Regions from separate parts of the Nocardioides sp. 616 genome, predicted to be linked through region 2. Evidence: predicted binding sites of a transcription regulator. Region 2 holds the regulator's gene; each other region holds the start of a gene.
The links. The regulator LexA, encoded in region 2, represses DNA repair genes until DNA is damaged. The targets are predictions, from matches to a motif close to TCGAACANNTGTTCGA.
Positions count from the first base shown of each region.

Region 1: the regulator LexA is predicted to act here: its motif matches at 4,654-4,669, upstream of ruvC (crossover junction endodeoxyribonuclease RuvC).
Region 3: the regulator LexA is predicted to act here: its motif matches at 4,593-4,608, upstream of C5H89_RS12575 (DUF6504 family protein).
Region 4: the regulator LexA is predicted to act here: its motif matches at 3,542-3,557, upstream of C5H89_RS04535 (alpha-ketoglutarate-dependent dioxygenase AlkB).

Region 1 is NZ_POAG01000017.1:489,256-496,530, forward strand. Features, by position in the region: gene C5H89_RS08770 (bifunctional (p)ppGpp synthetase/guanosine-3',5'-bis(diphosphate) 3'-pyrophosphohydrolase) at 1-1,369, opposite strand, end outside; gene C5H89_RS08775 (adenine phosphoribosyltransferase) at 1,459-1,998, opposite strand; gene yajC (preprotein translocase subunit YajC) at 2,019-2,324, opposite strand; gene ruvB (Holliday junction branch migration DNA helicase RuvB) at 2,404-3,474, opposite strand; gene ruvA (Holliday junction branch migration protein RuvA) at 3,476-4,075, opposite strand; gene ruvC (crossover junction endodeoxyribonuclease RuvC) at 4,072-4,629, opposite strand; gene C5H89_RS08800 (YebC/PmpR family DNA-binding transcriptional regulator) at 4,730-5,494, opposite strand; gene pdxT (pyridoxal 5'-phosphate synthase glutaminase subunit PdxT) at 5,531-6,148, opposite strand; gene C5H89_RS08810 (hypothetical protein) at 6,145-6,696, opposite strand; gene pdxS (pyridoxal 5'-phosphate synthase lyase subunit PdxS) at 6,693-7,275, opposite strand, start outside.
Region 2 is NZ_POAG01000010.1:75,726-83,000, reverse strand. Features, by position in the region: gene secD (protein translocase subunit SecD) at 1-2,180, shown strand, start outside; gene C5H89_RS02305 (ATP-dependent DNA helicase) at 2,211-4,223, shown strand; gene C5H89_RS02300 (sulfotransferase family 2 domain-containing protein) at 4,217-4,948, opposite strand; gene lexA (transcriptional repressor LexA) at 5,005-5,733, opposite strand; gene C5H89_RS02290 (GNAT family N-acetyltransferase) at 5,826-6,617, opposite strand; gene C5H89_RS02285 (LysM peptidoglycan-binding domain-containing protein) at 6,960-7,275, shown strand, end outside.
Region 3 is NZ_POAG01000019.1:270,942-278,216, forward strand. Features, by position in the region: gene C5H89_RS12545 (polyprenyl synthetase family protein) at 1-513, opposite strand, end outside; gene metF (methylenetetrahydrofolate reductase [NAD(P)H]) at 573-1,463, shown strand; gene C5H89_RS12555 (SIMPL domain-containing protein) at 1,489-2,097, shown strand; gene C5H89_RS12560 (NAD(P)/FAD-dependent oxidoreductase) at 2,126-3,424, opposite strand; gene C5H89_RS12565 (ArsC/Spx/MgsR family protein) at 3,472-3,825, opposite strand; gene C5H89_RS12570 (hypothetical protein) at 4,059-4,523, shown strand; gene C5H89_RS12575 (DUF6504 family protein) at 4,624-4,971, shown strand; gene C5H89_RS12580 (SAV_6107 family HEPN domain-containing protein) at 4,982-5,443, shown strand; partial or broken gene C5H89_RS12585 (DNA polymerase III subunit alpha) at 5,433-7,275, shown strand, end outside.
Region 4 is NZ_POAG01000012.1:5,031-12,305, reverse strand. Features, by position in the region: gene C5H89_RS04550 (GntR family transcriptional regulator) at 1-54, opposite strand, end outside; gene C5H89_RS04545 (ABC transporter permease) at 122-2,662, opposite strand; gene C5H89_RS04540 (ABC transporter ATP-binding protein) at 2,669-3,457, opposite strand; gene C5H89_RS04535 (alpha-ketoglutarate-dependent dioxygenase AlkB) at 3,570-4,181, shown strand; gene C5H89_RS04530 (cation:proton antiporter) at 4,285-5,574, shown strand; gene C5H89_RS04525 (alpha/beta fold hydrolase) at 5,580-6,659, opposite strand; gene groL (chaperonin GroEL) at 6,823-7,275, opposite strand, start outside.

The DNA.
Region 1 (7,275 bases), on a different contig from region 2:
TGTCCAACGGGGACTCCAGCGGCACCAGGCGTCCGTTGACCCGGGCCCCGATCGTGCGGTGGCCGACCTCGGTGTGCACCGCGTAGGCGAAGTCGACCGGGGTGGCCGCCGCGGGCAGGGCGATCACGTCCCCGCGCGGGGTGAAGACGTAGACCTCCGCGCGGTTCATCTCGAAGCGCAGCGACTCCAGGAACTCGCCCGGATCCTCGACGTCGCTCTGCCAGTCCATGAGCTGACGCAGCCAGGCCATGTCGTCCATGTCGCCGGCGCGGTCGGTGTCCACCCCGTTGCGGGTGTCCTCCTTGTACTTCCAGTGGGCCGCGACGCCGTACTCCGCGCGCCGGTGCATCGCGAAGGTGCGGATCTGCACCTCCACCGGCTTGCCGGCCGGGCCGATCACCGTGGTGTGCAGCGACTGGTACATGTTGAACTTCGGCATCGCCACGTAGTCCTTGAACCGCCCCAGGACCGGGTTCCAGCGCGAGTGCAGCACCCCGAGGACGGAGTAGCACTCGCGGTCCTCCTCGACCAGGACGCGGATGCCCACCAGGTCGTAGATGTCGGAGAACTCCCGGCCACCCACGATCATCTTCTGGTAGATCGAGTAGTAGTGCTTGGGCCGGCCGCTGACCTTGGCCTTGATCCGCGAGTCCTTCAGGTCGTCCTTGACCTGGTCGATGACCTGGGCCAGGAACTGGTCGCGGGACGGCGCCCGCTCGGCGACCATCCGCACGATCTCGTCGTAGATCTTGGGGTGCAGGGTGGCGAACGCCAGGTCCTCAAGCTCCCACTTGAGGGTGTTCATGCCCAGCCGGTGGGCCAGCGGCGCGTAGATGTCCAGGGTCTCGCGGGCGGTCCGCTCCTGGCTGGCCTGCGGGACGTAGCGCAGCGTGCGCATGTTGTGCAACCGGTCGGCGAGCTTGATGACCAGCACGCGGATGTCGCGGGCCATCGCCACGATCATCTTGCGGATCGTCTCGGCCTGCGCGGCGTCGCCGTACTTGACCTTGTCGAGCTTGGTGACCCCGTCGACGAGCACCGCGACCTCGTCACCGAACTCCGCGCGCAGCTCGTCCAGCGTGTACGGCGTGTCCTCGACCGTGTCGTGCAGCAGGGCCGCGACCAGGGTCGGCTCGGTCATGCCGATGTCGGCCAGGATCGTGGCGACCGCCAGCGGGTGGGTGATGTAGGGATCACCGCTCTTGCGCATCTGGGTGCCGTGCTTCTGCTCGGCCACCAGGTAGGCCCGCTCCAGCAGCGCCAGGTCCGCCTTGGGGTGGTTGGCGCGCACCGCACGGAACAGCGGCTCCAGCACCGGGTTGCCGGCCTGGCTGGTGCGGGTGCCGATCCGGGCCAGGCGGGCCCGCATCGAGCGCGCCGACACCGGGACCTCCGAGGCGCGCTCCTGCTCGGGGGCCTGGGCGCTTTCCTCGGTCATCGCACCAGTCTAGTCACGGCTCAGATGGTCAGCAGGGCGGTGCAGGGAAGGTCGCTGACCAGGCCCCGTCCCTCCAGGAAGGCGATCTCCATGAGCACCGCCAGACCGGTCACGATGCCACCGCACGTCTCCACCAGTCGGCGGGTGGCGGCCGCCGTGCCGCCGGTGGCCAGCACGTCGTCGACCAGCAGCACCCGGTCACCCGGCGCCACGGCGTCGTGGTGCAGCTCCAGGGTGGCCTCGCCGTACTCCAGGGCGAAGGACTCGGCGTGCGCCCCGCGGGGCAGCTTGCCCGCCTTGCGCACCGGCACGAACCCCGCGCCCAGGGCGAGCGCGACCGGGGCGGCGAGGATGAAGCCCCGGGCCTCCATGCCCACGACCTTGTCGACGACCGGCCGGCCGTCCGCGTCCCGTCCGGCCTGCGCCAGGGCGACCACGACCGCCTCGAAGGCGGCGTGGTCGGCCAGCACCGGGGTGATGTCCTTGAAGACCACGCCCGGCGTGGGGAAGTCCTGGACGTCGACGACGAGCTTGTCCAGGGCGCCACGGGCGCGCAGCACCTCCGGGGTCTCCACGACGCTCACACCTCTGGGGTGGTCGGCTCGGTGCCGGTGCCGGTGCCGGTGCTGGGCGACTCGACCGCTGCCACCGCACCACGAGCCACCGAGACGACAACGCCCGGTGCGATCTCCGCCGAGACCCGGTCGTCCTGCACGGCGCTGAGCGTGGCGAAGATGCCAGAGCTCAGCAGCACCCGGTCACCGGGCTTGAGCTGGGACTGCAGGCCCGCGATCGCCTTCTGCCGACGCGACGCGGGACGCACGATCAGCAGCCAGAAGACCAAGGCGATCGCTGCCAGTGACAGCCACGAGACGTACTGCTCCAACGTGCTCAACCCTCTTCGAAACTTGGTGACAGGGAGGCCGACCTCCAGGCCGGCCACGAAGCACGAGTCTACGCAGGGGTCACTCGTCGAACAGCACCTCGTCCTGGCCGTCACCGGCGGGCGGGGTGAGACCGAGGTGCACCCAGGCGGCCGCGGTCGCGACCCGCCCGCGCGGGGTCCGGGCCAGGAAGCCGTTGCGCACCAGGAAGGGCTCGGCCACCTCCTCCACGGTCTCGCGCTCCTCCCCCACGGCCACAGCCAGGGTGGAGAGCCCTACCGGACCTCCGGCGAAGCGCCGGCAGAGCACGTCGATCACGGCGCGGTCCAACCGGTCCAGGCCCAGCTCGTCGACCTCGTAGAGCTCCAGGGCGACCCGGGCCACCTCGCGCGAGAGCACCCCGTCGGCGCGGACCTGGGCGTAGTCGCGCACCCGGCGCAGCAGCCGGTTGGCGATCCGCGGGGTGCCGCGGGAGCGGGACGCGATCTCCGCCGAGCCACCCTCGGTCAGGTTCACCCCGAGCAGCCCGGCGGAGCGGTGCACGATCAGGTCGAGCTCGTGGGGCTCGTAGAACTCCAGGTGCGCGGTGAACCCGAACCGGTCGCGCAGCGGCCCGGGCAGCAGCCCGGCCCGGGTGGTGGCTCCCACCAGGGTGAACGGCGGGATCTCCAGCGGGATCGCCGTCGCGCCGGGCCCCTTCCCGATGATCACGTCGACCCGGAAGTCCTCCATGGCCATGTAGAGCATCTCCTCGGCGGGCCGGGACATGCGGTGGATCTCGTCCACGAAGAGGACATCGCCCTCGTTGACCCCGCTCAGGATGGCGGCCAGGTCCCCGGCGTGGGTGATCGCCGGTCCGCTGGTGAGCCGCAGTGGTGTGGACATCTCCGCCGCGATGATCATCGCCAGCGTGGTCTTGCCCAAGCCGGGCGGTCCCGAGAGCAGCACGTGGTCAGGTGCCCGGCCCCGCTGCCGCGCCGCCTCCAGCACCAGGCCGAGCTGGTCCCGCACGCGGGTCTGCCCGACCACCTCGTCCAGGGTGCGGGGACGCAGCGCCGCCTCGATGGTGCGCTCGTCACCCTCGGCCTCGGCGGCAGTCAGCGACTGCAGGTGCCGCTCCTCGCTGGCGGCCAGCAACTCCTCGGGGTCCACCTCAGGCCTTGCTCAGCGTCTGGAGGGCGGCTCGCATGAGGCGTCCCACGTCGGGCTGGGCGCCGGCCTCGTCGGAGACCGCCTCGACGGCCTTGTCGGCCTCCTTGGCCGACCAGCCGAGGCCGAGCAGGCCCTGGTGGACCTGGTCCCGCCAGGGCTGGGCCGCGCTGACGCCGCCCGTCGTCGCGCCGGAGCCCGTGGGCGCGCCGATGCGGTCCCGGAGCTCGAGGATGATCCGCTGCGCGCCCTTCTGACCGATGCCCGGCACCCGCGTCAGCGTCTTGACGTCGTCGGAGGAGATCGCGCGGCGCAGGTCGTCCGGGGTCAGCACCGCCAGCATGGCCTGGGCGACCTTCGGGCCCACGCCGGAGGCCGTCTGGACCAGCTCGAAGCAGCCCTTCTCGTCGTCGTCGAGGAAGCCGAACAACGTCATGGAGTCCTCGCGCACCACCATGGAGGTGGGCAGCGTGGACTCGTGGCCGGGGCGCAGGGTGGCCAGGGTGCCCGGGGTGCACATCAGCTCCAGGCCGACGCCCCCCACCTCCAGGACCGCGGACAGTGGCGTGACGGCGGCGACCCGGCCGCGGACGAAGGCGATCAACGCAGGCTCCTGGAGGTCGTCGTGGAGGTCGTCGTGACAGAGCGGACGCGGGCGGCCTGCCTGGCCACCGCCTCCTCCAGGCGGGACTGGGCGCCGCCGCGCCAGATGTGGGTGATGGCCAGGGCCAGCGCGTCGGCGGCGTCCGCCGGCTTGGGCGGGGCGCTCAGCCGCAGGATGCGCGTCACCATGGCGCCCACCTGGGCCTTGTCGGCGCGACCGCTGCCCGAGACCGCCGCCTTGACCTCGCTGGGAGTGTGGAGGGCCACCGGGAGACCCCGGCGAGCCGCCGCGACCAGCGCGATGCCGCTGGCCTGGGCAGTGCCCATGATGGTGCTGGAGTCGGAGCGGGCGAAGACCCGCTCGACGGCGACGGCGTCCGGCGCGTACTCGTCGAGCCAGGCGTCGATGCCCTTCTCGATGGTGACCAGGCGCAGCGCCACGGGCTGGTCGGCACTGGTGCGGATCACGTTGACGTCGATCAGGCTCAGCGGCCGGCCGACCTCGCCCTCGACCATGCCGATTCCGCACCGGGTCAGGCCGGGGTCAATCCCCAGGACACGCATGAGCCACCTTTTTCGTCGAACGTGTGTTCGCACGACACGCTATCCCCCGACGAGGGACCGATCACCCCGCGACACGCGCGGGGTGGAGGCCTCAGTCCTCGAGCTCGGCCAGCACCTCGTCGGGCACGTCCACGTTGGTGAACACGTTCTGCACGTCGTCGAGGTCCTCCAGCGCGTCGACCAGCTTGAAGACCTTGGGGGCAGCCTCGGCGTCCACCGGGATCTCCAGGCTCGCCACGAACTCCACGTCCGCGGAGTCGTAGTCGATGCCCGCCGCCTGCAGTGCCGTGCGCACCTGCACCACGTCGGTCGCCTCGGACTGCACCTGGAAAGACTCGTCCAGGTCGTTCACGTCCTCGGCCCCGGCGTCCAGCGTCGCCTCCAGCAGGTCGTCCTCGGTCACCTCACGGGACTCCTGGCTCTTGGGCACCGTCACCACGCCCTTGCGGGTGAACAGCCGCGAGACCGAGCCCGGATCGGCCATCGTGCCGCCGTTGCGGGTGACCGCGGTGCGGACCTCCATCGCGGCGCGGTTGCGGTTGTCGGTCAGGCACTCGACCAGGAGGGCGACGCCCTGGGGGCCGTAGACCTCGTACATGATCGTGGAGTACTCCGCGCCGCCCGCCTCGGCACCGGAGCCGCGCTTGACGGCGCGGTCGATGTTGTCGTTGGGGACCGAGGACTTCTTCGCCTTCTGGACCGCGTCGTAGAGCGTGGGGTTGCCGGAGAGGTCGCCGCCGCCCATCTTCGCCGCGACCTCGATGTTCTTGATCAGCTTGGCGAACAGCTTGCCGCGCTTGGCATCGACGGCCGCCTTCTTGTGCTTGGTGGTCGCCCATTTGGAGTGGCCAGACATCAGTCCCTCTTCTGCTCGCTGCGATGGTCTGCGGGGTCAAGCCCGGCGCACCGCGTCCACGAACAATCCGTGGACGCGCCCGTCGCCACCCACCTCGGGGTGGAACGACGTGGCCAGCACCGAACCCTGCCGGACGGCCACGATCCTACCCACGGTGTCCCGGCTCGCGTCGGGGGCCGTTTGCACCCGGGCCAGCACCTCGACCGCGGGGCCGGCCTGCTCCACCCAGGGAGCCCGGATGAAGACCGCGTGGACCGGGTCCGCGAGCCCCGCGAGGTCCAGGTCCTGCTCGAAGCTCTCGGCTTGGCGCCCGAAGGCGTTGCGCCGCACGGTGACGTCGAGCCCGCCGATGCTCACCTGGTCGCGGGTGCCCGCCTCGATCCGGTCGGCGAGCAGGATCATCCCCGCGCAGGTGCCGAGGACGGGCATCCCCTCCGCGATCCGCGCGCGCAGCGGATCCATCAGGCCGAAGGTCACCGCGAGCTTCGCCATCGTCGTCGACTCCCCTCCCGGGAGCACCAGGCCGTGGCAGGCCGCCAGCTCCTCGGGGCGGCGTACCCGCATCGCGTGGACGCCGAGGGACCCCAGGGTGGCCACGTGCTCGCGCACGTCGCCCTGGAGGGCGAACACCCCGATCGTGGGCGCTGCGGTCACGGCCGCGCCTGCCAGGTCACCGAGAGCAGCAGCCGGCCGCGCTCGAAGGCCGCCGGCACCTGGTGGCGCGCCAGCACCCGCAGCACCCCGGACAGCAGGTCGTCGCCCGGCACCGCGTCGGTGAGGTCGGGGTGGGACAGGGTGACCTCGAGCACCCCGTGGTCCAGGGAGTGCCACACGTCGGGGTGGGTGAACCACAGGACGCCGCGCAGCTCACCGGGGTCGAGGCCTCGTCCCGCCGCGGCACGGTCGGCCACCCCGGCCCGGACCGCTACCCCGCGGTTGCGCAGGTCGGTCAGCGCGCTGACCAGCCGGTCGTGACCGGTGACCTCGGGCCAGCGTGTCGCCTCGGCGCGCAGCGCGGCGGTCTCCGCGGCGATCCACGCCCGGGCAAGCACCTGGGGATCGGTTCCCGGGAGCTCGACCTCGATCGCCTCGACCAGCTCGGCGAGCACGGTCTCGGGTGGGTGCAGCCCGGTGCGCACCTGGAGTCGGGCCAGGTGGCGCAGGCCGTTCTCGGCGCGGCGTCTGGCGTCGGGTTCCGTCACCAGCCGCGCTCGGAGAGCCGGTGCGACTGGGGCAGCTCGTCGACGTTGATGCCCACCATCGCCTCGCCGAGGCCGCGGGAGACCTTCGCGACCACGCTGGGGTCGTCGTAGAACGTGGTGGCCTGGACGATCGCCTCCGCGCGCTGCTCGGGGTTGCCGGACTTGAAGATCCCCGATCCCACGAACACCCCCTCGGCACCCAGCTGCATCATCATCGCCGCGTCCGCCGGCGTGGCGATGCCACCGGCGGTGAACAGCACGACCGGCAGCTTGCCGGCCTCGGCGACCTCCCGGACCAGCTCGTACGGCGCCTGCAGCTCCTTGGCCGCGACGTACAGCTCGTCGGGCGCCATCGCTCCCAGACGCCGGATCTCGGCCCTGATGGTGCGCATGTGGGTGACCGCGTTGGAGACGTCACCGGTGCCTGCCTCGCCCTTGGAGCGGATCATCGCCGCTCCTTCGGTGATCCGGCGCAGCGCCTCGCCCAGGTCGGTGGCGCCGCACACGAACGGCACGGTGAAGTCCCACTTGTCGATGTGGTTGGCGTAGTCGGCGGGGGTGAGCACCTCGGACTCGTCG
Region 2 (7,275 bases):
GCCTGGACCTGAGCGGCGGCACCTCGCTGACGCTGCAGACCTCGGACTCGCCGTCGGGGGTCAAGGCCAACGCCGAGAACACCGACCGGGCGGTCGAGGTCCTCCGCGGCCGCGTCGACGCCCTGGGCGTCTCGGAGCCGACCCTGGTCCGCTCCGGCGACAACCGGATCCTCATCGAGCTGCCCGACGTCCAGGACCCCGACCAGGCGGTCGAGACCATCGGACGCACGGCCCAGCTCACGGTGCACCCGGTCGTGGCGGGCGGCCTCGCCAGCGTGGACGCCAAGCCCAGCAAGAAGGGCGACATCGTGGTGCCCAGCGACCAGGGCGACATCCTCGAGCTCGGTCCGGCCGCGCTGGAGGGCAACGACATCACCGGTGCCGACGCGACCCAGCCGCAGAGCTCGACCCAGTGGGTCGTCGACGTCGACTTCTCCAGCCAGGGCTCGAAGGCCTTCGAGAAGCTCTCGGCCGCAGCGGCCTGCGCCACGGGCGACCAGAAGCGCATCGCGATCGTTCTCGACGGTGAGGTCATCACCTCCCCCCAGGTGACGGTGCCCTGTGGTGCCTCGATCTCCAACGCCACCCAGATCGAGGGCAACTTCAGCCTCGAGGAGGCCAAGAACCTCGCGATCCTGATCGAGGGCGGCGCGCTGCCGCTGCCGGTCGAGATCATCGAGCGCCGTACCGTCGGCCCGACCCTGGGCGACGCGGCCATCGAGGCATCCTGGAAGGCCGGGGTCATCGGGCTCCTCCTGACCGGGCTGTTCATCATCGCCGTCTACCGCTTCGTGGGCTTCCTGGCCACCATCGCGCTCACCTCCTACGCGCTGCTCGCCTACGCCATGCTGGTGGGGCTGGGCTCCACGCTGACACTGCCTGGTCTGGCCGGTTTCGTGCTGGCCATCGGGATGGCGATCGATGCCAACGTGCTCGTCTTCGAGAGAGCCCGGGAGGAGTACGAGGACCAACCCTCGGCCGGGCTGCGGCGCGCCCTCATGGTCGGCTTCAACAAGGCGTGGAGCGCGATCATCGACTCCAACGTCACCACGCTGCTCGCCGCCGGTCTGCTGTTCTTCCTCGGCTCCGGGCCGATCAAGGGCTTCGGTGTCACCCTGACCATCGGTGTCGTGGCGTCGATGATCTCCGCGCTGATCATCGCCCGCGTGCTCACCGAGCTGGGGGTGAGCAACAAGTGGGTGGCCCGCCACCCGAAGTTCACCGGCATCGGCGACATCGGTCGGGTGCGCAAGTGGCTGGAGGCGAAGAACCCCAACCTCATGATCCGCCGGGGCCTGTGGCTGGTGATCTCCGGCGTGGTGATGCTGGTGGCCCTGGCCGGCATCTTCATCCAGGGGCTCAACCTCGGGGTGGAGTTCACCGGCGGTCGGGTCCTGGAGTACTCCACCACCAAGACCCTCACCGCCGACGACGCCCGGGACGCCGTGGAGGACGCCGGCTTCCCCACCGCGACGGTCCAGCTGGCCGACGAGGACAAGATCAGCATCCGCACCGGCGAGCTGAGCGACGCCGAGGCCAAGGACATCGCCGCGGCGATCGACGAGGCGGGCGACGGAGCGACGCTGGAGCGCGACGAGGTGATCGGGGCCTCGCTGGGTGACGAGCTGCGCAACAAGGCGCTGATCGCCTTCGGTGTCGCCTTCCTGGCCCAGCTGGCCTACCTGGCGCTCCGCTTCAAGTGGACCTTCGGCCTGGCCGCGGTGGCCGCGATGTTCCACGACGTGGTCATCGTGGTGGGCCTCTTCGCCTGGCTGGGCAAGCCCATCGACGGCATCTTCCTGGCGGCTGCGATGACCATCATCGGTCTCTCCGTCAACGACACCGTGGTCGTGTTCGACCGGGTGCGCGAGCGTTGGCACGGCTCCAAGCCGGGCGAGAAGTTCACGGAGATGGCCAACAAGGCGGCCATCGAGACGCTGCCGCGCACGGTCAACACCGGCCTGGGCACGATGTTCATCCTCGGGGCCCTGGCGGTGCTCGGTGGCGACTCCCTGCAGGACTTCGCCATCGCCCTGCTGGTGGGTCTGATCGTCGGTACCTACAGCTCGGTCTTCACCGCCACCCCGATGGTCACCTACCTGCAGGAGAAGTGGCCGATGAGCAAGGAGAAGAAGGTGCGCGCCGAGCGCGCGCCCGACGACTCCGGCGCCGTCATCTGAGCTGTCGGCAGGCAGGGATAGTGTGCTCGGGTGCCTGATGTCCCCGCTGAGAAGGAGCCCCACGACACCTCCCGCGTGACCGAGGTGCTCGGCGCTGCGGTCACCGCGCTCGGTGGCCAGGAGCGGGCGGGGCAGGTGCAGATGGCGCAGGCCGTCTCCACGGCCATGCACGACGGCCGGCACCTGCTGGTCCAGGCCGGCACCGGCACCGGGAAGTCGCTGGCCTACCTGGTCCCGAGCCTGCTGCACGGGCAGCGCGTCGTGGTGGCCACCGCCACCCTGGCGCTGCAGCACCAGCTGGTCGAGCGGGACATCCCACGCCTGGTGGAGGCGGTCGGCGACCGCCTGGACGCCTCGTACGCCGTGCTCAAGGGGCGTTCGAACTACGCCTGCCTGCACCGCATCCGCGAGGGCGTCCCGGACGACCAGGGCGTCCTGGTGGACGTGCCCGAGGGCACGATGGGCGCCGAGGTGCTCAAGCTGCGGGCCTGGGCCGAGGAGGAGGTCGAGAACGGCGGCACCGGCGAACGGGACAACGCGCCGCGGCACAACGACCGCCTGTGGCGCCAGGTCAGCGTCAACCACCGCGAGTGCCTCGGCGCCGCGCGCTGCGCCTTCGCCGCCGAGTGCTTCGCCGAGCGCGCCAAGGAGAAGGCACACAAGTCGCACCTGATCGTCACCAACCACTCCTTGCTGGCCATCGACGCCATCGAGGGGGTCCCGATGATCCCCGACTACGACGTGGTGGTGATCGACGAGGCCCACGAGCTCACCGCCCGGGTCACCCAGGCCGCGACGGACGAGCTGGCGGTCAACGACGTGGAGCGGGCCGCGCGTCGGGCCAACAAGTACGTCGCGGACCGGGGCGGCGCCAACAGTCCCGCCGACGACCTGGCGGACGCGGCGGACGCGCTGGCGGACGCGCTGGCGATGACGCCCCCGGGCCGGATCGACCAGCGCACCGACCAGCTCTCCGACGCCCTGGTGCTGGTGCGCGACGCGGCGCGGGCCCTGGCCTCGGCCTTCGGCAAGGAGGAGGGCGGCGACGTGGACGCTGCCCGCACGCAGGCCAAGGGCATGGCCCAGGAGGTCTTCGCGACCGCCGAGCGGATGGCGGCGGGCAAGGACTCCGACGTGATGTGGCTCAACGAGGCGCGGGACCGGATCCCCGCTCGGCTGGCGATCGCGCCGCTGCAGGTGTGGGGCCAGATGCGGGACCGGCTGCTGACCGACAAGACCGTGGTCTTCACCTCGGCCACGCTGATGCTGGGGGGCGACTTCAACACGGTCGCCGGCAGCGTCGGGCTCAAGCCGTCCGAGCGGATCGACACCGGTGCGCCCGAGGTCGAGGCCGACGGCGCCCTGCCGTGGCAGGGTCTCGACGTGGGGTCGCCGTTCGACTATGGCCGCCAGGGCATCCTGTACGTCGCCCGCCACCTGCCGCCGCCGGGACGCGACGGGCTGGGCAAGGCCCAGCTCGACGAGATCGTGGAGCTGATCGACGCAGCCGAGGGGCGCACGCTGGGCTTGTTCTCCTCACGGCGGGCCGCCGAGACCGCCGCCGAGGCGGTGCGCGAGCGGCTGCCGCACCTGACCACCCTGGCCCAGGGCGAGGCGCAGCTGCCGGAGCTGGCGCGACAGTTCGTCGAGGACCCGCACACGATCCTCTTCGGCACTCTCAGCCTCTGGCAGGGCCTCGACGTGCCCGGGGAGACCTGCCAGCTGGTGCTGATCGACCGCATCCCGTTCCCGCGGCCCGACGACCCACTGATGAGTGCTCGGCAGCGCGCGGCAGACAAGGCCGGGGGCAACGGGTTCATGCAGGTCGCGGCGACCCACGCCGCACTGCTGCTGGCCCAGGGTGCGGGGCGGCTGATCCGCACCACCACCGACCGCGGCGTGGTCGCGGTGCTGGACCCCCGGTTGGCCACCGCGCGGTACGGCGGCTTCCTCAAGGCGAGCCTGCCGCCGATGTGGACCACGACCGACCCGCAGGTGGTGCGCAAGGCGCTGACCCGGCTGGCCGGCGACTCAGCTCAGTAGCCGAGGATCTGGTAGTCCCGCCGGTACATCGTCTCGACCAGGCTCCGCAGCGAGTCGGAGACCTCGCGGGTGCTGCCAGGGGAGCCGGTCTGGTTCTGGGCCACCGTCGGCACCGCCGGTGCGCCGATGCGGCGGCAGACCTCGGCGAAGTCCTCGTCGAAGGTCTCCAGTCGTCCCACGAAGTCGACCTGGCTGAGGTCGATGAGCCGGGTCTGCAGCGCGAGGTGCTGGTCGGTGCCCGGCACCTGGCCGAGGTCCTGGGCGGCCACCCAGCGGGCGAACTCCTCGACGTCCTGCATCTTGCGGTGCGTGGCCTCGTCGAAGTGGAAGTAGTTCATGTCCACGACCTTGTTGTGCCAGGCCGAGACGAACCGGTCCAACGGGTCGCGGACGAAGGCGAACTTGAAGTAGTCCCCGAACACGTCGATGGGGTAGCGGATCCGCATCGCGTGGTCCACGTCCAGGGGCACCTCATGGGTGGTGAAGTGGTGGCGGATCGTGCGGGTGGCGACCTTGGCCACCCGGAACCAGATGAACCGGTGCTGATGGCCGATGGTGAGGTTGTAGCTCAACGGGGAGAGGCGACTGGACGCGCCGCTGTGGCGGTCCAGCTCCTTGAGGAGGGCCTGGCTCTCGTCGGTCAGCTTGAACCGGTCGTCAGGCTTGGTGCGGAACTGCTCGGAGGAGAGGGCGGCGGGTTCGGCATCTCGTCGGCTTCGTCGCACCGCCGTGAGATTACACGACCCGCCGCCTCGTCTCCGGAGTGGCGACGACCCCTTGCTCAGACGCGGCGCAGGACCGCGGTGACCTTGCCCAGGATGGTGGCGTGGGTCCCGTCGATCGGCTCGTAGGCGTCGTTGTGGGGGAGCAGCCAGACCTGGCCGTCCTTGCGCTGGAACGTCTTGACCGTGGCCTCACCGTCGATCATGGCGGCGACGATCTCGCCGTTGGAGGCTTCGGGCTGCTGCCGGATCACGACGTAGTCGCCGTTGCAGATCGCGGCGTCGATCATCGAGTCACCGGAGACCTCGAGGAGGAACAGCGTGCCGTCGCCCACCAGCTGCTGCGGGAGCGGGAAGACGTCCTCGACGCGCTCCTCGGCCAGGATCGGACCACCGGCGGCGATCCGACCGACGACCGGCACGTAGCGGGCGGCCGGCGCGGCGTCGCCGACACCGGTGGGGTCGAAGATCGTCTCCTCATCGCTGCTCATGGCGCGACGGGCCGCCATCACCTCGGGCAGGAACACCTCGAGCGCCCGGGGCCGGTTGGGGTCGCGCTTGAGGAAGCCCTTCTCCTCCAGCACCTTGAGCTGGTGGGCCACGCTGCTGGAGCTGGTGAGGCCGACCGCTTGGCCGATCTCGCGCATGCTCGGCGGGTACCCACGCTGCTCGATCGCGTCCTTGATGGTGGAGAGCACCCGCTGTTGCCGCGGGGTGAGGCCGGTGGCGTCGGGAGGGCCGTCGGGCAGGGCCACAACCTTGCCCTTGGTCTCGCGCGGGTTGGCCATCCGGTGTCCTCCTGGTGTGGTGCGATCTCGGTGGTCTCACCGTAGTCGTCGCCGGACCGGAGTTCAAACATGTGTTCGAACGGCGTGTTGCCTCAGGTCTGCGGGTGCCACTCCCAGGTCACCACGTTGAACTTGGTGCGGAAGCCCAGGTCGACGTACACCTGGTAGCCCTCGTCGTTGGCGAGCACCGTGGCGGTCCGGGCCTCGGTGTGCGCGGCGCGGTTGAGCATGGTGGCGCACAGGGCCTTCGCGACGCCCCGGCCCCGGGCGTGCTCGCTGGTGCTGACGTTGGCCAGCATCACGCTGGTGCCGCGGCGGTGCATGGTGCTGGCGCCCAGCGGTTCGCCGGTGACCAGGCTCCGGGCGATGAAGAACTGGGTGTCGGCAGGGTCGAGGGTGTCGAGGAACTGCAGGTGCTCGGCCTCAGTGCCTCGGGGTAGGCCGAAGCCGGAGAACAGGATGGAGCTGACAGGTTCGAGGTGGTCGGGCCAGGCGACGTCGATGTAGACGTCGTCCGGGGTCCCGGGATCGACGGTCTCCTGCAGCGCGAGGTGCATCGCCGGGTTCTCGCGAGGCACCATCCCGGCCTGCGCCAGGGTCGCCTCCAGCGCAGGGGTGGTCGTCTTGGGGGTGGTGACCCACCGGAACGGGAGTCCGCGCTCGAGGTAGGGGCCCAGGAGTGCCGGGACGCGGGTCGGCACGTCACGCGCCGAGATGCGCGCGTGCGTGATCACGTTGCCCGCCGGAAGAGGCAGGTGCGACCAGTACAGGATCGCGTCCGGCTCGTGAGTGGTCTGGAAGACGGGGGAGAGGGACATGGCCTGTTGGAGAGCTTCGAGGTCTGCCTCGATGATCGCCATCGGCGTGGTCAGCGTGTCTCGCATGCGGGAGACGCTAGGGGGGCCGCCTAGACAGTTGCATGCCTCAAACTGATGACATCGGCGTAATCGCTAGGCAATGTCGGGTTTCGTGGTGCATTTTCCTCCCTTTCGCGGAGGATCCGCGCTCAGCGCGTAAGGACCGGCGAACCTCGCAGCCGCGACACGGTCGAACACTTGTTCGCACAGATGCTTGATTCATTCGAACATGTGCTCTAACTTCGTACATGTGTTCGATCGAACGTCTGATCGACTCCTCGCAGTCCGCAGATCAGGACTGTCGGCGGAGACCACTAGACATGAGATCAACACAAGCCAACCGGCTGACCACTTCCCCCGGAGGTCCCCATGAGCACCATGACGCTGAACCCCACCCGCGAGCTTCGCTTCGGTCGTGACCTGCCTGTGGCGGCCCGTCCTGGGTCGGGGTCCTCGAGCGTGCGCCTGACGCGTCGTGGGCGAGTGGTCGTGGTGGCCGCGATCCTGCTGACCGTGCTGGTCCTCGGGGTCTTCTTCGGTTCCCGCTCGGTCGCGACGGACGAGGCTGGTTCGCCGGCACCCACCGAGGTCGTGATGGTGGGCCAGGGGGACACCCTGTGGGGGATCGCGTCGGAGATTGCCGCCGACGGCGACGTGCCCAGCGTGATGTCGGAGATCAAGCGGT
Region 3 (7,275 bases), on a different contig from region 2:
TGCCGGAGCCACCTGCGCGAACGGCAGGCCGCAGCGCCGCAGCAGCTCGTCGGACCAGGAGAGCAGCAGGTCGCCGAGCAGGATCGCCGCGGAGGCGCCGTACTGTCCGGGCGCCCCGCGCCAGGCGCGTTGGCGGTGCTCGGCCTCGAACGCCCGGTGCGTCGCGGGCCGGCCCCGGCGGGTGTCGGAGGCGTCCATGTAGTCGTCGTGCACCAGGGCGCTCGCGTGCAGCAGCTCCAGCGCCGCGCAGGCCCGCACCAGGGCCGCCTCGTCCTCGACCCTGGGCTGCACCGCCCGGTATCCCCACCAGCAGAACGCGGCCCGGAAGCGCTTGCCCCCGGTCATCGCCGCTCTGGCCTCCTCGAGCAGTCGCGCGGCGTCCGGGCCCAGGGGTGCCAGCCGGTCGGCCTGCTCGCTGAGGAACTCGTCCAGCGCGTCCTGGACCGAGCTGCGGAAGGCCGCTGGGTCCCAGCCGGAGGAGATGAGGTCGTGCGACGGCGCGGACACAGTCATGAAGACTAGCCAGTGGACATCCCCGGGGGGAGAGGTGGTCCGTCCCTAGGATTCGGCGCATGAGTCCCGCCCCCGTACCTGGCATCGGTGACCTCGTGAGCCGCGGTGACCACTCCTTCTCCTTCGAGTTCTTCCCACCCAAGGACGAGGCCGGCGAGCGGGTGCTGTGGGACTCGATCCGGGAGCTGGAGAAGCTCCGGCCCACCTTCGTCTCGGTCACCTACGGGGCCGGCGGCAGCACCCGCGACCGCACGGTGGCGATCACCGGTCGCATCGCACGCGAGACCAGCCTGCTGCCGATGGCGCACCTGACGTGCGTGGGGCACACCTGCGCGGAGATCGGCCAGATCCTGGACGACCTCGTCGCCGCCGGGGTGCGCAATGTCCTGGCCCTGCGGGGCGACCCGCCCGCCGGGCCGGGGACCCCGTGGGTGCAGACCGAGGGGGGAGTGCGCTACGCCAGCGAGCTCGTCTCCTTCATCAGGTCCGCGGCCGAGGTCTCGGTCGGGGTCGCGGCCTTCCCCGAGGGGCACCGCGACGCCGAGAGCCTCGAGGCGGACGTCCGTGCCCTGCGCGCCAAGTACGACGCGGGGGCGGAGTTCGCGATCACCGACATGGTGCTGCGGGCCTCGGACTACTTCGGTCTGGTCGAGCGCGCCCGCGCCGCCGGCGTGGACTTCCCGATCATCCCGGGGGTGATGCCGATCCTGGGCATCGCCTCGATGCGCCGGATGGCCGAGATGTCGGGCCGTGCCATTCCCGGGGAGACCGAGGATCGGCTGCTGCCCCACCAGGACGACCCGGCGGCGCTGCGCGCCGAAGGTGTCCGGATCGCCACCGAGATGTGCGCGGAGCTGCTGGCCGGGGGTGCCCCGGGGCTGCACTTCTACACCCTGAACCGGTCCCGGGCGACCCGGGAGATCTGGGCGGCGCTGCGCATTCCCGTGTGAGCCTCGCGCTGGCTAGTCTCGCCGCATGCAGCGCACGGTCACGGTCACGGGTCACGGGTCCGCACCGGCGGTCCCGGACTCCGCCGTGGTCACGGTGGTCGGCGTCCACCGGGCGTCCACCGTGGCCGAGGCCGTGGCCGGCGTCGACGCCGCGGTGAGCGGCATCGTGGCCGTGGCCCGAGGGTTCGTGACCGGGGCCGGTGGCCGGGAGGCCGACGTCGCGAGCGCGGGGCTGCAGATGTGGGCCACGACCGGCCCCGACGGGACCCCGGACGGCTTCGAGGCCTCCCACCGGCTCCGGATCCGCTGTCCCAACCTGCCCTCGGCCTCCGCCCTGGTGGTGGGGCTGGCCGCAGAGGTCGGGGACGCGCTGCGGATCGAGGCCGTGGCTCTGGAGGTCACCGATCCCGGGCCGGCCGCCACGGCGGCGCGGGAGAGCGCCTATGCCGATGCCAGGAAGCGGGCCGCGCACCTGGCCGGGCTCGCCGGAGCGGGGCTGGGTGACGTGCTCGTGCTGGAGGACGGGCTCCCGAGGAGTCCAGGGAGCGCTCGCATGGACGAGGCGAGTGCTGGGCTCCAGCCGGGGGAGTCGATGCTGGACGCCGCAGTCACCGTGACCTGGCAGCTGCTGTAGGTCGGGCGGGCTGCTCAGGGCGGGCTGCTCAGGCGGGACCGATGGTCTGGGCGACCAGGGCGGCCGAGAGCCCGACGAAGGGCAGGCCGGACCCGGGAGTGGCGTGGGCGCCCGCGGCGTACACGCCGGGCACGGGGGTCCGGGGACCGAGCCTGCGACGCACCGTGCCGCGTCCCTGCCACGCGACGCCCAGCGGGGAGCCGCCCCACTGCTCGAGCAGCTGTCCGGGGGTGCGGTCGACGCGTACGGCGACCTGTCCACGCACGTCGAGACCGTGACCGGCCAGGGTGGCCAGCAGGTCGCCGGAGGACGGGACCCGGCCGTGCACCGTCCAGGCGGTCCCGCCGGGGGGTGCGGTCCCGCCCGTGCGCAGCACCAGCGGGACGTCGCCGTGCAGCACCACCTCGGCGGGCAGGTCCGGTACCTCGCCGGTCAGGCCGAGGTAGGAGACCGGGCCCGGAGTCAGGGGCCTGGTCCTGGACACGTGCGCTCGCAGCGCCGGGAGCCGGTGCGGGTCCACGGCGCAGACCACCGCGTCGGCGTCCACCTCGCCGGCCGCGGTGACCACCGCCACCGCTCGTCCGGCGCGCACCACCAGGTCCTCGGCCCGGGTCCCGAGGAGAACCTGCACCCGGCGCGTCTGGAGGCGGTGCGCCAGGGCCTCGCCGAGCTGGGCCAGCCCTCCGGGGACGGTCCAGGCGCCGAACTTCTGCTCCAGGTACGACACGGTGCCCAGCCACGCCGGCACCCGGCGAAGGTCGTGGCCGTCCATGGCGAGGGGGTGGCCGGCCACCAGTCGCAGGCGTGGGTCCGGAAGCGCCTTGCGGAGCCTGTGGCGCAGGCTCTCCCGGCCCTCGAGGAGGTCCCGGGTCTCGCGGCGGGCCAGTGCGGGGTCCCACGGGCGCTCGAGGTAGTCGCGCCGCAGCAGCTCCCACTCCTCGCCGAGGGTGTCGACGTACGCCGTCCAGGCCGCACCGAGGCCGGCGCCGAGCGCGTCGAAGGCGGCCTTCTGTCGGGCCCGGGAGCCGCCCGGAAGCCGCACCGAGGTCCCGTCCGTGAACCGGTGCTCACGGATCACCTCGACCGGGACCAGCTCCAGCTCCCGCTCCAGGGGGCGGCCGGACTTGCGGAACAGGTCGCGGACCACGGCGGGCACCAGGGTCGTCGAGGGGCCCGAGTCCCAGCGATAGTCGGCCTCGGCGGTCCAGGACAAGGCGCCGCCGAGGCTCTGCGAGCGTTCCAGCAGGGTGACCTCGTGGCCGAGCTTGGCGAGCCGGGCGGCGCTGGCCAGGCCGCCGAAGCCGCCCCCGATCACCACCACGCGCATGGCGAGAGGCTAGTCCCGACCTCTCGGAGGCGCCGCGGCTGGGCTGGTCACTCGGCGGCGATCACCCGGACCAGGGAGTCGGCGTCGCGGCCGACGACGGTGGTCCCGTCCCTCGCGGTGAGGATGGGACGCTGGATCGCCCGGGGATGGGCCGCGAGGGCGGCTAGCCACTCCTGCCGGTGCTCGGGGTCCCGGGGCAGGTCGATCCCCGCCTCTCGGCTCTCCGCGGGGCGGGCCAGGTGCCAGGGCTCGACGCCGAGCCGGGCCACCACCTCGGCGAGCTCCTCCACCCCGGGCACGTCCTCGAGATAGCGGCGCACCGTGTAGTCGACCCCGGCCGCGTCCAGCTCGGCGACTGCGGCCCGGCACTTGCTGCAGGCGGGGTTGAGCCAGATCTCCATCGTCTCCACCTCGAGCTCTCGTTCGTCGGGTCTGCAGGTCCTCGGCCACCATCCTGCCCGGCCCCACGGGATCGCCGGCGATCACCTCGCCGGTACCGTTGCGGCGCGGCTCTGGCCAAACGCCTTGTCGCCGCCGGTGCCCGGCTGCCGTCCTGCGATCCTGGTCAGGGATGGCGCCAGCCGCCGTCCACGCTCTTTCCGCGCCGCACCTCGTCCACCTGGGAGAACCACTCATGATCGTCCGGCCTGCCTCGGTCAACCGGGTCACCCTCGTCGCGCTGGCGCTGGTCCTGACCGCGGGCGTGATCACCGTGCTGACCTGGGTCTTCTCCGATGACCTGCTGACCTCCTGGGCCGAGGGCAACAGCGGGGCGCGGGTGATCCTTCAGGAGGGCGGCCTGGACGCGGTGCGCGAGACCCTGACGGTCCCGGCGTTCGTCCCGGTCGCGATCACCTCGTTCGTGGTCTTCTCGATGCTGGTCGGGGTGCTGGTCGCCTTCTTCGTCGAGGGGTTCACCTGGGCGCGGCTCTCGCTGGCGGTGATCGCAGTGTTCGGCGTCTTCCTGGCGGTGCTGTGCGTGGCCAGCGGCATTCCGACGCTGTTCGTGGTGATGGCGGTCCTGATGATCGTCCTGTGCCTGCTGTTGCTGTTCTTCCTCTTCCACAAGGACACCAGCCGCTACTTCCGCGAGAGCTGAGCTCACGCGCCGCCGGCGCCGGTTGATCCATTGACCCGGTGTCGGTGGTGAGGTGTACCTTTTCCTTGTTCGAACAAATGTTCGAACGGGAGGAGGAGTCATGAGGCGTTACGACGATCCCGTGGAGGTTCGGCAGGGGCTGGTGCCCGGGGGCGACCCCGATTCGCCGGAGCAGTTCCTGTGGCGTGGCCGGCTGTGGAAGGTGCGCTCGGTGGTGGCCCACTGGGTGGAGACGACACCGTGGTGGCAGTCCTCGGGCGCCCGGGCCGTGGTGGGGGACGACGAGCCGCTCGGCACCGGTGGGGCCGACCTGCTGGTGGAGCGGGAGATGTGGCGGGTCGAGGCGGGGCGGGGTCTGGCTCGCGACGATGCTCCGGCGGGTGGGGTCTTCGACCTCTCCTTCGACGGGACGGCCGGCCGCTGGCAGCTCGTCGGATGCGTGGACTGAGGTGACGACGATGACGGTGCCCAACCCGCACCTGTTGCCCGCGACCACCCACTCCTACCTCGCCCGCGCGGCCCAGTCCCTCCAGGAGGCGATGGTCGCCCGGGACGTTCCCACCCGTTATGCGTGTGCCCACGTGGCGGCGCTGCGCGCTGCCGCGGCCCTGCTGGCGGCCCGCGCCCATCCGACGCCTTCGCGACGGCGCCAGAAGAACGCCTGGGTGCTGCTGGCCGAGGTCACCCCCGAGCTCTCCGAGTGGGCAGCCTTCTTCGCTGCGGGAGCCGGGAAGCGGGCTGCCGCGGAGGCAGGCTCGAGCCGTGCCGTCACCGAGCGGGAGGCCGATGACCTGGTCCGGGACGCCGACCGCTTCCTGGGTGTCGTGGAGTCCTGTCTGGGGCTCGTGCCGCACACCTCCGTGGGGCAGCAGAGGCTCGTGGTCGCGACGGGACCGGGTGGTTGGACCGGTGTCGCCTGATCCCTTCACCCATCTCCACGTGGCGTCGGGCTACTCCCTCCAGTACGGCGCCTCGCACCCGGATGCCCTGGTGGAGCGTGCAGCCGAGCACAGGATGGACCTGCTGGCGCTCACCGACCGGGACGGCACCTACGGGGCGGTGAAGTTCGCCAAGGCCTGCAGCAGGGCCGGGATCCGTCCGGTCCTGGGGGTGGACCTCGCCATGGACCCCGCGTGCGAGATGGGTGCCGGACCCAGGCGGGGGACGCGGCCGGTGCCGCCGAGCCGAGGCCCGGTGCGCGGGGGAGCGTTCCGTGAGGACCGGCTGCCCCGGGTCACGCTGCTGGCCCAGGGGCGGGCCGGGTGGGCGAAGGTGTGCCGGCTGGTCTCGGCGGTCCACCTCGCCGGCGAGCGGGGACGGCCGGTGGCGACCCTGGAGCTGCTGGCGCCCTATCTGATGAGCGGCGACGTGGTGGTGCTGCTGGGACCGACGTCCTCGCTCGGAGCTGCCCTGGCCCGGCGCCGTGAGGACCTGGCGCGGGCGGTGGTGGACTCCTGGCTGACCTGCGTGCCGCGCGAGAGCCTCCTCGTCGAGCTGGTCTCTCACCGGGTGGGCAGCGGCCCGGACGGGTGGGGGCCGGGCAGCGCTCCGTACGCGGCCCGGATGGCGGCCGGATCCCGCGACCTCGGTCTCGGGGCGGTGCTCACCAACGCGGTGCGCTACGCCGACCGGCTGGATGCCCCGACAGTCGACGTCCTCGACGCCGCCAGGCGGCTGGTCGCCCTGGACCGTCGTCACGTGGACCGTGACAACGCCGAGGGCTTCTTGAAGTCGGGCCGGCAGATGGCCGAGGTCGCCGAGGAGATCTGCCGGCTCGCCGGGCTCGGCCCTCGGCAGGCCGATCAGCTGCTGGCGATGACCCGCCAGGTGGCAGAGCGGTGCGCCCTGGACCCCCGGGCCGACCTGGGGATCGGCGAGATCCACTTCCCGGAGCTGGAGACGGCTCGTGGCGCCACCGGGCAGGCAGGCTCTCCGGCTGCCGATGCCCTCCTGCGGACCCGGTGCGAGGCTGCCATCGGCGCCCGCTACGGCAACGCGCCGCGGCAGCGGATCTGGAAGCGTCTCGACGACGAGCTCACAGTCATCGGGTCCCTGGGCTATGCCCCCTACTTCCTCACCGTCAGCGACGTCACCGACCTGATCCGCGAGATGGGGGTGCGGTGCGCGGCCCGGGGGTCCGGGGCCGGGAGCCTGGTCAACTACCTCCTGGGCGTCTCCGGCGTCGACCCGCTGCGCCACAACCTGCTGATGGAACGCTTCCTCTCCCCGCTGCGACAGTCGCTGCCCGACATCGACGTCGACGTGGAGTCGGCCCGACGCCTCGAGGTCTACCGGGCGATCCTCGACCGCTACGGCGGGGAGCGCTGCGTGTGCGTGTCGATGATGGAGACCTATCGGGTGCGCCACGCGGTCCGCGACGTCGGTGCCGCGCTGGGCATGCCGCCGGGCGAGGTCGACGCGATCGCCAAGGCATTTCCCCATATCCGCGCCAGGGACGCCCGGATGGCGCTGCGTGACCTGCCTGAGCTGCGGGCCAGCGGGCTGGGGGAGGAGCGACTGGACCTGATGTTCGGTCTCGTCGAACGCCTCGACGGACTGCCGCGCCACATCGCGGTCCATCCCTGCGGAGTGCTGCTCTCCGACATGACGCTGCTCGACCGGACACCGGTCGAGGCGAGCTACGCCGGGTTCCCGATGAGCCAGTTCGACAAGGACGACGTGGAGGACCTCGGCCTGCTCAAGCTCGACGTGCTGGGCATCCGGATGCAGTCGGCCATGGCGCACGCCGTCG
Region 4 (7,275 bases), on a different contig from region 2:
TCGCACGACCACGTGCTTGAGCGCGCGCTGAGAGACTTCGGCCGGCTGTTCCACGAGCCGAACGATAGGTCCGCGGACGGTGCCCCGTCCGGGGAACCGGGGAACCTGCGGAGCCTGGTGCCTAGTCGGTGGAGATCGCCTTGAGGACGTTGAGCCGGGCCGCGCGACGGGCCGGGATGACGGCGGCCAGGACCCCGACGACCATCGCCACGACGAGGAATACGCCGAGCTGGTCCCAGGGGATCGAGATGATGTTGAGCCCCTGGTCGCGCAGGGCGAACATCAGCGCCACGCCGAACCCCACGCCGAGCACCACGCCGAGGACGGCGCCCAAGGTGGCGATCACCACCGACTCCAAGGTGATCATCCGCCACAGCTGGCCGCGGCTCAGCCCGATGGCCCGCAGCAGGCCGACCTCCCGGGTCCGCTCGATGACCGAGAGCGCCAGCGTGTTCACGATGCCCAGCACCGCGATCAGCAGCGCCAGGCCGAGCAGGGCGAAGATCATCAGGATCAACTGGTCGATCGGCTCGCGCTGCTCCTCGGCGAAGGCCGCCTGGTCCTTGACCGTGACGGTGGGCAGATCCGCCACGACCTCCTCGATGGCCATGTGCACCTCGAAGGTGCGGCGCGCCACCTGCAGGACCACGGAGTTGTCGCGGTCGGGGTAGCCAGCCTGCAGCAGGGTCTGCTTGGTGGTCACCAGCGGGAAGCCGAGCACCGCGTTGGGCTCGAAGATGCCCTTGACCTTGAGCTTACGGCTGGACCCGTTGAGGGTGACCCGGATCTTGTCCCCGACGTCCAGCGCCTCGGACGAGGCGTATGCCTGGTCGACCACCAGGTCCCCGGGCCCGAAGCCGCGCAGGGAGCCCTCGACCAGCACCATCCCGAGCCACCCGGTCAGCGCCTCGGGATTGGCGGCGGTGATGCCCTGGGCGTCGCCGCCGATCTGGGCGGTCACGTAGCGTTGCTGGACCACGTCGGTGACACCGTCGATCCGGCGCAGCTTGTCAGCGATCGAGGAGGAGAACGGCTGCCCTCCCATTCCGGAGACGATGAAGTCCCCCCGGAAGTTCTTCTCGATCGTCTCGTTGACGCTCGCCTTGGCCGAGTCGCCCACGATGGACATCGTGCCGGCCAGCGCCATCCCGATCATCAGGGCGGATGCCGTCGCGGTGGTGCGTCGAGGGTTGCGCAGGGAGTTCTGCCCCGCGAGGTTGCCCACCGCCCCGAAGACCATGGCCAGGAAGCTGCGGGCACCGGTGAGGAACGGCTGGCTGAGCACGGGGCTGGCGGCTGCGACGCCGAGCAGGATGCCCAGCACCCCGCCGCCGATGTACCAGCCCGCCTGGTAGACGCCTCCGAACAGCCCCAGGGCCAGGGCCGCCCCGCCCGTACCGGTCAGCACCAGGCCGAAGACGAAGCGCTGGTGCAGCGAGGACTCCGGCATCGCGACGTCGTCGCGCAGCGCCTGGACCGGAGCGATCATGGTGGTGCGCCGGGCCGGCATCCAGGCGGCTGCCATCGTGACCAGGACGCCGATGGCGTAGGCCGCCACGACCGTCCGGGAGCGGAAGACCAGCTCCTGCCCCGACAGGTCCAGGCCCAGGGTGCCGAACAGGGCCTGGATGGCCATCGCCATCAGCACTCCCAGGCCCAGGCCCAAGGTGGCACCGAGCAGCCCCAGCACCAAGGCCTCCAGCAGCACCGACCCGGTGACCTGCCGCTTCGAGGCGCCGAGGGCACGCAGCAGCGCGAGCTCCCGGCTGCGCTGGGCGACCAGGATCGAGAACGTGTTGACGATCAGGAAGGCGCCCACGACCAGGGAGATGCCGGCGAAGATCAGCAGGAAGGTGGTGAGGAAGCCGATCCCCTCCAGCAGCGCGTTCGAGCCCTCGTCCGCCGCCTCGTCACCGGTCCGGGCCCGCACCCGCTCCGGGAGCACCTTGGCCACGCGGTCCCGCAGCCGCTCCTGGGAGACCCCGTCCGCCGCAGTCACCCAGGCGTCGTTGAAACGGTCGCGTCCGCCCATGAAGAGGTTCTGCGCGGTCGGGGTGTCGAAGGCGACCCAGGTGGCGCCGTTGAACGACCCCCCGTCCACGAAGTCCGTGATGCCCACCAGCGTGGGGGTGAGCAGCGGCTCGTCCTCGCTGGTGACCAGGCGCACCTCCTCGTTGAGGAAGTAGCCCGCCCGCTGGGCGGTGGAGGCCTCCATGATGATCTCGTCTGGCCCCTGGGGGGCTCGCCCCTGGATCAGGGTGAGACCGGAGAGTCCGTGACCTGCCGGGGCCCCGGTCCAGTTGCTGGCGAAGGCGGGTGCGCCCGCCACCCCTAGCACCTTGTTGTTCTTGTCGATCACGAAGACGGCAGGGTCCAGGATGTTGCCGTCCGCGCGGGCGGCGCCCTTGACGCCGGCCAGGGTGCGGACCAGGCTGCCGGGGATGGTCTTGGTGCTCGACTGCCCCGAGTCGTCGCCGTCGCCTTGAGGGCTGACCACGACGTCGCCCACGGTGGAGGCGAACAAGGCCGTGAAGCTGCGGTTGAGGGTGTCGGTGAAGACCAGGGTTCCGGCCACGAACGCTACTCCGAGCACGATGGCGAAGGTGCTCATGATCAGGCGCACCTTGCGCCCGAGCAGGCTCTTCAGTGAGGCACGGAGCACGGGGGCTCAGTCCGTCGCGCGCGAGGGGGCAGTCATGCCGGTCATGATGGCCAGCACCTGCTCGCGACTGGGGTCGCGCAGCTCGTCGACCACGCGCCCGTCGGCGAGGAAGACCACCCGGTCGGTGTAGGAGGCGGCGACGGGGTCGTGGGTCACCATCACGATGGTCTGGCCGTACTCGTCGACGCTGCGGCGCAGCAGGTCGAGCACCTCGCCCCCGGACTGGGAGTCCAGGTTGCCCGTGGGCTCGTCGGCGAACACGATGCGTGGGCGGCTGGCCAGCGCGCGGGCCACCGCCACCCGCTGCTGCTGGCCACCGGAGAGCTCGTTGGGCTTGTGGTTGAGCCGGTCCCGCAGGCCCACGGTGTTGATCACCGTGCGGTACCAGCGGCGGTCGGGCTTGCGGCCCGCGATGGCCAGGGGCAGGAGGATGTTCTCCTCGGCCGTCAGGGTGGGCACCAGGTTGAAGGACTGGAAGACGAAGCCGATCTCGTCGCGCCGCAGCTTGGTCAGCCGGTAGTCGTCGAGCCGCCCGAGCTCCTTGTCGCCGATCCACACCTCTCCCGAGGTGCCGGTGTCCAGCGCCGCGCAGCAGTGCATCAACGTGGACTTGCCCGAGCCGCTGGGCCCCATCACCGCGGTGAACTCCCCCGCCGCGATGTCGAGGCTGACCCCGTCCAGGGCCTTGACCTGGGCCTGCCCGCTGCCGTAGGTCTTGACCAGGTCGCGCACCCGCGCCGCGGGCTTGCTGTCGCCGAGAGGGCTCCGGGCAGGCACCGAGCTGAGGGCAGTCATGCCCATACCCTCCACCGTCGGACAAGCCTCCCGCCACCGGTATCGCCCAACGAGCAGGAAACCTTTCCGCGCGCCCTTGGCGGATCGAACATCTGTTCGATAGGCTCGGAGGATGGATTTCCAGTCCACTCTCTTCGCGTCCGAGGCACCCGGGCCCGCCTGGCTCTCCCCCGAGCGCACGACTCTGAGCCACGGCGCCTGGGTGGACGTGCAGCGCGCCTGGCTCGGGGGCGCCGACGAGGTCTTCGACGTGATGAGCACCGACGTGCCCTGGCGCGCCGAGCAGCGCCCGATGTACGACCGGGTGGTCGCCGTGCCCCGCCTGCTCCACATGTACGGCGTCGGGGCAGCACTCCCCCACCCCGCGCTGGTGGAGGCCAGGGAGGCCCTGGACGCCCACTACCTGCCCGAGCTCGGCGAACCGTTCGTCACCGCGGGCTGCTGCTTCTACCGCGACGGCAACGACTCCGTCGCCTGGCACGGCGACCGGATCGGCCGGGGCCGGGACCGCGACACGATGGTGGCCATCGTCTCCCTCGGCGACCCGCGACGGCTGATGCTGCGGCCCCGCGGCGGGGGCGCCTCGCTGTCGATCACCATGGGTCACGGCGACCTGGTGGTGATGGGCGGCAGCTGCCAGCGCACCTGGGAGCACGCGGTGCCCAAGCAGGCTCACGCCGGACCGAGGATGTCGGTGCAGTACCGGCCCCGCCACGTGTTCTGAGCGGATCTCTGGCCGCGTGCGCCGTGGGGATTCTGGGTACACCCTGGCAGCCGTCCCGAGCCGGAAGCGGCCGTCCGTGGAGCCCGGGGAGCAGAGGTACGAGATGAACGCAGACCTCGTCTATGTGGTCGCGGGCGGCAGCCTGCTGCTGGCCGTGGTCCTGCCCGAGCTGCTGGACCGGTGGGCGGTGTCGGCTCCGATGGTGCTCGTGGGTGTCGGCATGCTCATCGGGCTGACCCCGCTCCCCGACGGGCTGCCGCTGGACCCGGTGGCGAACCGGGCCGTCATCGAGCACGTCACCGAGCTCACCGTGCTGATCGCCCTGATGGGGGTCGGACTGGCCATCGACCGGCCTCTGCGCCTGCTCGAGAAGGACTCCCGCCGGGCGTGGGCACCGACCTGGCGGCTCCTGCTGCTGGCGATGCCACTGTGCATCGCCGGCGTCGCGCTGCTGGGGTGGGCGGTGGGCCTGGCGCCCGCCGCGGCCCTGCTACTGGGCGGCGCGCTCTCCCCGACCGACCCGGTGCTCGCCTCCGACGTCCAGGTGGCCGGCCCCCAGATCGGGGACCACGAGGTGGACGAGACCGACGAGCTGAGGTTCGCCATCACCTCCGAGGCCGGCCTCAACGACGGTCTGGCCTTTCCGTTCGTGTACGCCGCGATCCTGCTGTCCACCGGGGCGGTCTCGGACTGGGCGGTGGAGTGGGTCGCGTGGTACCTGGTGGGCAAGATCGTGCTGGGCGTGCTCGTCGGGATAGCCGTGGGCTGGGCGCTGGCGCACCTGGCCTTCCGCTCGGCCAGCCCCGCCCTGCGGATGGCGGAGCGGGGGGAGTCGCTGCTGGCCGTCGCCGCGCTCGTCGCGTCGTACGGCGTGACCGAGGTGGTCGGCGGCTACGGGTTCCTCGGTGTCTTCACGTGCGCGTTGACCTTCCGTTCCGCCGAGCGCGGGCACGACTACCACCTGGCGATGCACAACGTCGTGGAGAGGCTGGAGCGGCTGTTCACCCTGATGGTGCTGCTGGTGCTGGGCATGGCCATGACCCGGGGCCTCTTCGACCACCTGGACTGGCGCAGCGTGCTGATCGCCCTCGCCCTGATCTTCGTGATCCGTCCGGTCAGCGGCCTGGTCTCGCTCAGCCTGCGTGCCCCCGACCCGAGCAAGGAGGGCGCGCTGACCCGCCCGGAGCGGGCGGCGGCCGCGTTCTTCGGGGTCCGTGGCGTGGGCTCGCTGTACTACCTGGCCTACGCCTCGGGCCACACCGAGGGCTTGGCGGAGCCCTGGCTGTGGTCCACGGTGAGCTTCACCGTCCTCGCCTCCGTCCTGGTGCACGGCGTCCTGGCGACCCCGGTGATGCGCCGACTCAACGTCGAGCCGTCACCCTCGGCCTCCTGAGGGGGTCAGGCGCTCAGTTCGCGGCGCAGGAAACGCACCGTGAGCCGCATGGAGTCCAGCCACCGCGGCCCGAAGGCGTGCTGCTCGCCCTCGTAGAGCTGCAGGGTGCTGTCCACCCCGGCCTGCGTCATCAGCCGCTGCGTGGTGCGTGCCCACGGCAGCGGGCAGGACTCGTCAAGGGTGCCGTGGTGGGCGAGCACCGGCTCGGTGATCCGGTCGAAGTAGGTGCGGGCAGACAGCCCCTCGTAGAACCCGGGACGCTGCCGCGGCGAGCCGAACCGGCGGAACAGCTGCTGCGCGCTCTCGGGGCGCTCGGGCAGCGTCCACCGGCGCAGGTTGTCGAGGTAGTCGGAGCTGACGGAGGCATAGATGACGGCCGCCTTGACCAGCCCGGGCTGGGCGACGAGCGCGTTCATGGTGACGCCGCCGCCCATGGAGCGGCCCAGCATTGCGATCCGGTCCGGGTCGACGCTGGGCTCCTCGCGCAGGGCGTGCACGGCGTTGATGGCGTCGCGGGTGTAGCCCAGCCGCGTCTCCCGGTCCAGGTCGCTGGCGGGGTCCGAGGCGGCGTGGCCGCGGTAGTCGGTGTGCAGCACCACGAAGCCGGCGCGGGCCAGGTGCGTCTGCTCACGCGAGAGCCCCTGGCCCGAGACGTAGATCGACGGCTCGATGTAGCCGTGGTTGAGCACCACCGCCGGGAAGGGCCCCGGGCCCTTCGGCACCAGCAGCACCCCGGAGACCCGGACGTCGCCGCTGCGGTAGAGCACCTCGTGCTCGGTGTACGCCTCGTTCTCGAGCACCGTGCGGGTGCGGCGTGGTCGCTCGCTGCTGAACTCCTCGGCCATCAGCGCCGTTAGGGAGTACGGCGAGGTAACCGCGGGCAGCCGCTCGGCTGCCGCCGACGGCTCGGTCCTGGGGCTCGCCTCTGATGCCGAGGCGGAGGGCGTGGCCGTCTGCGGTGGCGTACGACGTGCCTTCTCGGCGTCGTCGGTGCACGCTCCTGCCGTCCCGACCACCAGCACCAGCACCAGCACCAGTGCGAGTGCCGGCATCGGAGTCCGGGGCCAAGCCGCGAGGCGGGTCATCCCCCAACCCTGCCAGTCAGCGCAGCGGGCCGGAAGGACGTAGCTCGTCGGGCAGCCGACATTCACCTGTCACAGGCGCGTAGCGACCGAGATGCCCGACAGGGCCCCGGTCGTGAGACCGAGGCCCTGCTGGGTCGTGCTGTGGTGCGGTGTTGCAGGCGGATCAGAAGTCCATGCCACCCATGCCGCCGGTGGGGTCGCCGCCCATCGGGGCAGCCTTCTCCGGCTTGTCGGCCACGACGGCCTCGGTGGTCAGGAACAGGGCGGCGATCGACGCGGCGTTCTGCAGTGCCGAGCGGGTCACCTTCGCCGGGTCGATGATGCCCTCGGCGATCATGTCGACGTACTCGCCGTTCGCGGCGTTCAGGCCGTGGCCGGGGGTCAGGTTGCGCACCTTCTCCGCCACGACGCCACCCTCGAGACCAGCGTTGATCGCGATCTGCTTGAGCGGGGCCTCGATGGCGACCCGGACGATGTTGGCGCCCGTGGCCTCGTCGCCGACCAGCTCGAGCTTGGTGAACGCCTCGGCACCGGCCTGGACCAGCGCCACGCCACCACCGGCGACGATGCCCTCCTCGACGGCAGCCTTCGCGTTGCGAACGGCGTCCTCGATGCG